One region of the Mesorhizobium sp. M2C.T.Ca.TU.002.02.1.1 genome, then DNA from elsewhere that is predicted to be linked to it. Evidence: riboswitches for the same ligand, from Rfam matches in the RefSeq annotation. Region 1 holds a riboswitch; the other holds the start of a gene.
The links. A riboswitch is a leader RNA that binds a small molecule or an ion and turns the genes downstream of it on or off. The one in region 1 is predicted to bind thiamine pyrophosphate.

Region 1 (3,250 bases):
AAGCCGAACCACAACACCACCAGCGGCGCGATCGCCACCAGCGGCAAGGTCTGACTGGCGATCAGCAGCGGGAACAGCGCCCGGCGCAGGGGGGCCAAAAAATCGACCAGCGCCGAGAGGATAAAGGCTGCGACGAGAGAGAAGGCGAAGCCGGCCAGCGTGGCGCGGATGGTGGGCAGCGTGTTGTCGGCCAGTGCCGCGCGATTCTCCCAGGCTTGCGCCAGCACGCGGGACGGCGCGGGGAGCACAGTAGGGGCTATGCCGCCGAAGCGGGCGTAGAGTTCCCAGGCGGTGAGGAGAAGGGCGAAAGCCAGGGCGGTGGGAACGAGCTTGGCGAAGACCGGCGTGAGGGCTGATCTCCCCCCTTGCGGGGGAGATGGCCGGCAGGCCAGAGGGGGGTGTGACGGAACGCCAGCGTTCGAGACTTCGGCCTGAGAAATTGGTGAACGCCGCGCATGTAACCAACTGAGAGGCTGGCGGGACAGCACCCCTCTCTGCCCTGCCGGGCATCTCCCCCGCAAGGGGGGAGATTGGCCGTCGCGACCGCTTTCGCCGATCGCCGGCGTATGCCCAACTTGCGGAGCACGATCAGGGACACTTCCCTCACACGGATCAAATGAAACAGCCACGACATCTACCTCGACAGCTCGAGCTTGCGCGGGCTCAAACCGCGGTCGGGCTGTTCGCCGAAATCGTTATGTCGAGCGTCACATGCCCGGCGCCAGGGCCGAAGCGGCAGAACGCCTCGTTCAGCGTGGCGAACACCGCGCCGGCGTCGCCGCGCAGCTTGGTGCAGAAATGCTTCGAGCGCTCGAAGACGCCGGACTGTTTCAGGAAGTCGATGCAGCCATAGATCTCGTCCATGTGGTCACCGGTGCCCATCACATAGAGCGAGAACTGCGCCGCCACCGCCTGGCTGGTCGAGGGTGTCGCATGCACGGCACTGAGCGCGGCCGCCTTGCGTTCCTCGAGCGGGATAGCCGGGCCGCCGATCTCGTCGGAGCGGCAGATCGGGTCGTCCGGCTCGCCGGGGCAGCCGCGCGAGACCGCGGCCGACAGCACGCAATGATTACCGCTTTTGGCGGCCGCCACGAACAGGTCACGCATTGCGGGAAACAGCACTTCGGGCGGCCCGACCAGCAGCGTCGAAATGTCGTCGGTCTCGATCCGCAGCCTGTCGCGGTAAGGGTCGAGCGCACCGAGCGCGCCAAGGATGACGCCGACGAAATCGTCGGCCATGGGATAAAGGGAAATCTGTGCGCCGGAAAACATGGCCCGCCTCGCTCCGCTGGTATTATCCAGATCAGCTTTAGGGTCCGGAGGCTTGCCGCCACCATCTCAGCCCCGACCGTACAGAGCACCCCTGTGGATGGCCGGGTTAAAGCACTGTTCGAGCGAATGGGGAAGCGTTTTTTTGCAAGGCCAATTGGGCGGGGAGCCCCATCTCCCCCAGGGGGGAGATGGCCGGTTATGAGATTTTCGCGGATTCTCTTATAGCCGCTTTATCGTTCAAATTGTACGAATCGCGCTTGCTTACTTTTCGTACATAAAGTACGATACTTCCCTTCTTTTGAGGGGACTTGCTTGGACACCGCGAACCATGCCGCTTTCGCCGACCTCTCCCGCCCCTTGCTGTCGCCACTGCCGCTCGCCGAGCGCGAACGTCTTGCCGGCGCATGGCGCATGGCCAGCCAGGACATCGCCGACGACATCCGCTTCATCCGGCAATATCTGAAAGTGATCGCCGAGAAGGACGAGCGGCTTTCGACCGGCACGCTGGTGCATGGCCGCGCCTATGTCGAGGCCTGCGCGGCCTGGCTGCCGGTGACTGTGGCGCGGTATTCGCGCAATCTGAGGCTGATCAGCGAATGCGAAAGCGCGATGACGGCGGCGGGGATAAGGTTTGCCCGGTCGAGCGATGCGTGGTGAGCCCGGACAATCGTACCGCTGCAACCCTTAGGCCACCCGTCGCAAAATGCATCGTTTCACACAATTGCCAATTGGTGGACGCGCACGAGCGGCCGGTGGTTAATTCCTCTCAGGCGAAGGAGGGTAAAGCCGCACACCAGGGAGGAATTCGTTTTGATGGACCAGCACATCGACATCGGCGTACAGCCCGACGATCAGCCCTACGAAGTCATCTCATTCGCCCGGAAGCACGGCCTGACGATCCCGGTCGCGGACGCGGTCCTTTTCGCCAAGGGTCCGACGCCGTCGCGGGCCGCCTGCGACACGGCCGCGCTGGCTTTTCTGTGCGCGGTCGCGCGATACGCCGGAAAGCAAGGACGGCGGTAGCCTCGCCTACCAGCTGAACTGCAGCCCCGCGCTGCCGCCGACCTGACTGCCGGCGAAGGCGATGCCGAGCGTGCCGGTCAGCCGGCCGCCATGGTCGAAGCCTTCGCTCAGCACCGCAGCGCCAGTGATGCCGAAAGCATTGGCATAGCCGGCATTTCCCCAGTTGACGCGCAGGCCGAAGTGCTCGCCCTGCACGAGGTCGGGCGCGGCGAGCGCGGCCGAGATCGAGGCGTTCTCGAAGGCGCGTGTGATGCGATTGTCGATGTCGTCGACATGAGCGGCCAAGGCCGTCTTGCCGGTGACCGTCGTCGTCCCGCCCTCACCGTTGTCGACTTGCCGTTTGGTCACGCCAGTCTGGGCATTGATGCAGGTGTCGGTGCCCGGGCTGTAGTAGTAGTTGGGGCCATAGGCGGAGCAGACCTTGACATATTCGACCGCCGCCTGGGATGGCGCCGCAAAGAGCGCCGCCGCGCCGAAGATCGCCGGCGCAAGAAGATATCTGAACATTGATTGCCCCCAGCCGCGGCTCTTACCAGGTCAACTGCAGACCGGCATTGCCGCCGACCGTCTTGCCGGAGAAGGCGACGCCCGCGGCGCCGGCCAGCCGGCCGTTGCCACCGGGCATGAAACCCTCGCCCAGCACCGCCGCGCCGGTGACACCCATGGCGTTGGACTGACCGGCGTTGCCCCAGTTGACGCGCACGCCGAAATGCTCGCCCTGCACCAGGTCCGGGCTGGTCAGCGCCGACGCCACCGATGCACTCTCGAAGGCGCGCTGGATGTGGTGGTCGATATCGTCGACCTTGCTCGCCAGCGCCGTTTTGCCGGTGACCGTCCGCGTCCCGCCCTCGCCGTTGTCGACTTCCCGTTTGGTCACGCCGGTCTGGGCATTGATGCATGTGTCGGTGCCCGGGCTGTAGTAGTAATTGGGGCCATAGGCGGTGCAGACCTTGAC
Region 2 (4,392 bases), on a different contig from region 1:
TCCTTGTCGAGCGCGGCGATGGTCTTCTGGAAGGAGACGGGATCGCGCTCGTAGAAGGACGGGTCGGCGATGTTGTTCTCCAGCCGCGAGATCGAGGCCGTCACCGCCTCGATCTTCTTGGGCAGGGAGTCCAGCGCGAATTTCTGCTTGAACGAGAGCTTCTTCGCAGGGCCCTTCGGCGCTGTCTGTTCGGCCTTCGGCGAAGCCTCGTTTGCTTCAGCCTTCGACCTCGCCTTGCGGTCTTCCAGCTTGGAGCCGCCGCGCTGCGCCAGCATGTCGGAATAGCCGCCGGCATATTCGATCCAGCGGCCATTGCCCTCCGGCGCGATCACGCTGGTGACGGTGCGGTCGAGGAAGTCGCGGTCGTGGCTGACCAGGATCACCGTGCCGGCAAAGCCCGCGACCAGTTCCTGCAGCAGCTCAAGCGTCTCCATGTCGAGATCGTTGGTCGGCTCGTCGAGCACCAGAAGGTTCGCCGGCCGCGCCAGAACGCGGGCCAGCAGCAGCCGCGCCCGCTCGCCGCCGGAAAGCTCGCGCACCGGCGTGCGCGCCTGCTCGGGCTTGAACAGGAAATCCTTCATGTAGGAGACGACATGGCGCTGCTCGCCATTGACCAGGAGGTTCTCGCCGCGCCCGTCGGTCAGGTAGTGCGCCAGCGTCTCCTGCGGATCGACGGCCTCGCGCTTCTGGTCGAGCGTCGCGATCTCGAGATTGACACCGAGCCGGACGGCGCCGGCATCCGGCGCCAGCTCCCCGGTCAGCATCTTCAGCAATGTCGTCTTGCCCGCGCCGTTCGGGCCGACCAGGCCGACGCGGTCGCCGCGCTGGATGCGGGTCGAGAAACCCTTGACCACGGTGAGGTCGCCAAAACTCTTGTCGATACCCTTCGCCTCGATCACCAGCTTGCCGGATTCGGCGGCGTCGCTTGCCACCATGGTGGCGGTGCCCTCGGCGCCGCGATGGCTGCGGAAGCGCTGGCGCATGGTCTGCAATTCGCCGAGTCGGCGCATGTTGCGCTTGCGCCTGGCGGTCACGCCGTAGCGTAGCCAATGCTCCTCGCGCACGATCTGGCGGCCGAGCTTGTGCTGCTCGCGCTCTTCCTCCTCCAGCACCTGGTCGCGCCATTCCTCGAAATGGGCGAAACCCTTGTCCAGCTGCCGCGTCTGGCCGCGATCGAGCCAGACGGTGGCGCGGGTGACGCGCTCGAGAAAGCGCCGGTCGTGCGAGATCAGGATCACCGCCGACGAGGTGCGGGCAAGCTCCTCTTCCAGCCACTCGATGACCGAGAGATCGAGATGGTTGGTCGGCTCGTCGAGCAAAAGGATGTCGGGCTCCGGCGCCATGACGCGGGCTAGCGCGGCGCGGCGCGCCTCGCCGCCTGAAAGATCGCTCGGCCGCTCCTTGCCGGTGAGGCCGAGATGCTCCATCAGATAGGTGGCGCGATGCGGATCGTCGGCCGGGCCGAGGCCGGCTTCGACATAGGCGCGCACGCTGGCAAAACCGTCCATGTCGGGCATCTGCGGCAGATAGCGGACCGTGGCCGAGGGCTGGCGGAACACCTCGCCGTCCTGTGGCTCGATCATGCCGGCGGCGATCTTGAGCAGTGTCGACTTGCCCGAGCCGTTGCGGCCGACCAGCGCGATCTTCTCGCCGGCGGATGCGCTGAGCGCGGCGCCGTCGAGCAGCGGCGTGCCGCCGAAGGTCAGTTTAATGCCGTCGAGGTTGAGGAGTGGCGGCGCCATATCAGCTTTCTGGAAGAGGATAGGGGTGGGCCAGAAGCAGCGCCCGGCCACGCTCCAGCGCGATGCCGAGCCGCCCTTTGACCTCGTTTGATATAGTGAGCGAGGAGCCGAACGCCACCTCGACGCGGTCGAGCGGCCATTTGGCGCCGGTCACTGTCAGGCCGGCAAGCTCGGAGAAGCCGAGCACTGAAAACAAGGTGCCCTCATCATAGTCGAAGCTCGATTTGCCGGGCAGGATCGGAACGCCTTCCTGCGCGCCGCTCGTCAGCAGCACCCGCGTGCCGGCGGCGGCCAGCCGCACGGCCAGCGCCAGATGCAGGACGGCATGGTCGGCGCGCTTGCCGCCAAAGGCGCCGGCCAGCACCAGGCTGGTGGCGCCGCGCTGAAGCGCTTCCGCTATGGCGAGCTCTCCGTCGGTCAGGTCCTTCTCGGCCGGGAAGACTTTTCGCGGAACGGCGGCGAGATCATCCGGCAGGTTGGCCGGCACCGAGTCGAAATCGCCAACCCAGAGTTCCGGGACGATATCCAGCAAGCGGGCATGGCCGATGCCGGCGTCGGCGGCGATGACGCGCGAGCCAGTGATCTGGCGTTCGAGCCGGGGCGTGCGGATGAGTTCGCCGCCAAGCAGGATGGTGAATGTGCCCATGGGCGTCGCCCTTACCAGCCCACCGGGCGAAACGGAAGCCGGATGCAGTGCGCTTCGGTTGCGAACCCTGCCGGCGAACATTAGCTGCCCGGCAAACTTCCGCTTGCGCGCCGCGTCGGCCGGGCCTATCTGTCGAAACGCTCTAACGGGGTGCCGGGTGTTATCCGGCTGAGAGGCGATCAAGCCAACCCGCTGAACCTGATCCGGTTTGTACCGGCGGAGGGATTAGACGTTTCGGACCATCCGGCGCCTCAATTCCTTGTCACTCGAACGAAGGAGGCGCCGATGCGCGCAATGCTGTCCAATCTCATTCTCGCAACCGGCCTTGTTGCGCTTCTGGCGGGCGTCGCGCCTGCCGAGGCCAAGGACAAGCTCACCGTCTATACCTATGAAAGCTTCACCGCCGATTGGGGACCCGGACCGGCCGTGAAGAAGGAATTCGAGGCCGAATGCGGCTGCGATCTCGAATTCGTCTCGGTGGCCGACGGCGTGGCGCTGCTCAACCGCGTCAAGCTCGAAGGCGCCGGCACCAAGGCCGATATCGTGCTCGGTCTCGACACCAATCTGACGGCGGACGCCAAGGCGAGCGGTCTGTTCGCGCCGCATGGCGAAGTCGCCGGCATCAATGTGCCCGGAGGCTGGAGCGACGACACTTTCGTGCCCTTCGACTATGGCTATTTCGCCGTCGTCTATGACACGCAGAAGCTGAAAGTCCCGCCGAAGAGCCTGAAGGAGCTGGTGGAAGGCAGCGGCACCGACAAGATCGTCATCCAGGATCCGCGAACCTCGACGCCCGGCCTTGGCCTGCTTTTGTGGGTGAAGTCAGTCTATGGCGACAAGGCGCCGGAGGCCTGGGCCAAGCTCAAGACCAAGGTCCTGACGGTGACGCCGGGCTGGAGCGAGGCCTATGGCCTGTTCACCAAGGGCGAGGCGCCGATGGTGCTCTCCTACACCACCTCGCCGGCCTACCACATGGTGGCCGAGAACACCGAGCGCTACCAGGCGGCCTCCTTCGAGGAGGGCGAATACCTGCAGATCGAGGTTGCCGGCATCACCACGGCCGGCGCGAAGAACCCGCTGGCGCAGAAATTCATCGCCTTCATGACCGGACCGAAGTTCCAGGACGTCATTCCGGAGACCAACTGGATGTTCCCGGCCGGCAAGACCGACAAGCCGCTCAACCCGGCCTTCGACAAACTGGTGAAGCCGACCAAGACCTTGCTGTTCAGTCCTGAGGAAGTGGCGGCCAACCGCAAGGCCTGGGTGGATGAGTGGCTGGCGGTGATGAGCAAGTAGGGCTGCGATGCTTGCGCCAAGGCCCCCCTCTCTGTCCTGCCGGACATCTCCCCCTCAAGGGGGGAGATTGGCTGTCACGCCGACTTTCGCCAATCTCCAATGCTGCAGGACTAAGCGGGGCGTCGAAGCTGCTGATCTCCCCCCTAGAGGGGGAGATGGCCGGCAGGCCAGAGGAGGGCGCGAAGGAACGCGACGTTGGCTGAATTCCACCAAGGCACAGCGTGCAGCCGCGTCCTGACTCCCGCATCACCGCCGGCGTCATCGCGCTCGCGGCAATCGCGCTGCTCATCGGAGGCGCCTTCGCCGGCCTCATCCTCGAAGGCGCGCATGACCTCTCAGGCGCTCTCGCCGCCTTCGACAGCTACCTCCTGCGCGTCGCCCGCTTCACGCTCTGGCAGGCGCTGCTGTCGACGCTCCTGTCGGTCGCGCCGGCGCTGCTCGTGGCGCGCGCCTTGTCCCGGCATCCAGCCTTTCCCGGCCGCCGACTGATCCTGCAACTGTTCACCGTGCCGCTGGCATTGCCGGCAATCGTCGCCGCGCTTGGCATATTGGCGCTCTACGGTCGCGCCGGGTACTTTGCCGGCGTCTTCGCCGGGCTTGGCGGCGGCGAATGGCCCGGTATCTACGGCCTCTCCGGCATCCTGGTCGCGCATGTCTTCTTCAACCTGCCCTTGGCGACGCGCCTGTTCCTGGAGTCGCTGGGCACCA

Region 2: it holds a riboswitch for thiamine pyrophosphate, as region 1 does, so the genes downstream of both, thiB (thiamine ABC transporter substrate binding subunit) here and EOD07_RS27970 (YkoF family thiamine/hydroxymethylpyrimidine-binding protein) in region 1, are expected to answer to the same signal.

The regions. Positions count from the first base shown of each region.
Region 1 covers NZ_RZTO01000706.1:47-3,296, reverse strand. Annotated here, with positions in the region: partial or broken gene EOD07_RS27980 (ABC transporter permease) at 1-314, opposite strand, end outside; gene EOD07_RS27970 (YkoF family thiamine/hydroxymethylpyrimidine-binding protein) at 664-1,272, opposite strand; TPP riboswitch at 1,263-1,375, opposite strand; gene EOD07_RS27965 (hypothetical protein) at 1,585-1,929, shown strand; gene EOD07_RS27960 (hypothetical protein) at 2,086-2,295, shown strand; gene EOD07_RS27955 (porin) at 2,302-2,802, opposite strand; partial or broken gene EOD07_RS27950 (porin) at 2,825-3,250, opposite strand, start outside.
Region 2 covers NZ_RZTO01000333.1:1,601-5,992, forward strand. Annotated here, with positions in the region: gene EOD07_RS18295 (ABC-F family ATP-binding cassette domain-containing protein) at 1-1,742, opposite strand, end outside; gene EOD07_RS18300 (thiamine diphosphokinase) at 1,744-2,388, opposite strand; TPP riboswitch at 2,525-2,630, shown strand; gene thiB (thiamine ABC transporter substrate binding subunit) at 2,674-3,684, shown strand; partial or broken gene EOD07_RS18315 (thiamine/thiamine pyrophosphate ABC transporter permease ThiP) at 3,906-4,392, shown strand, end outside.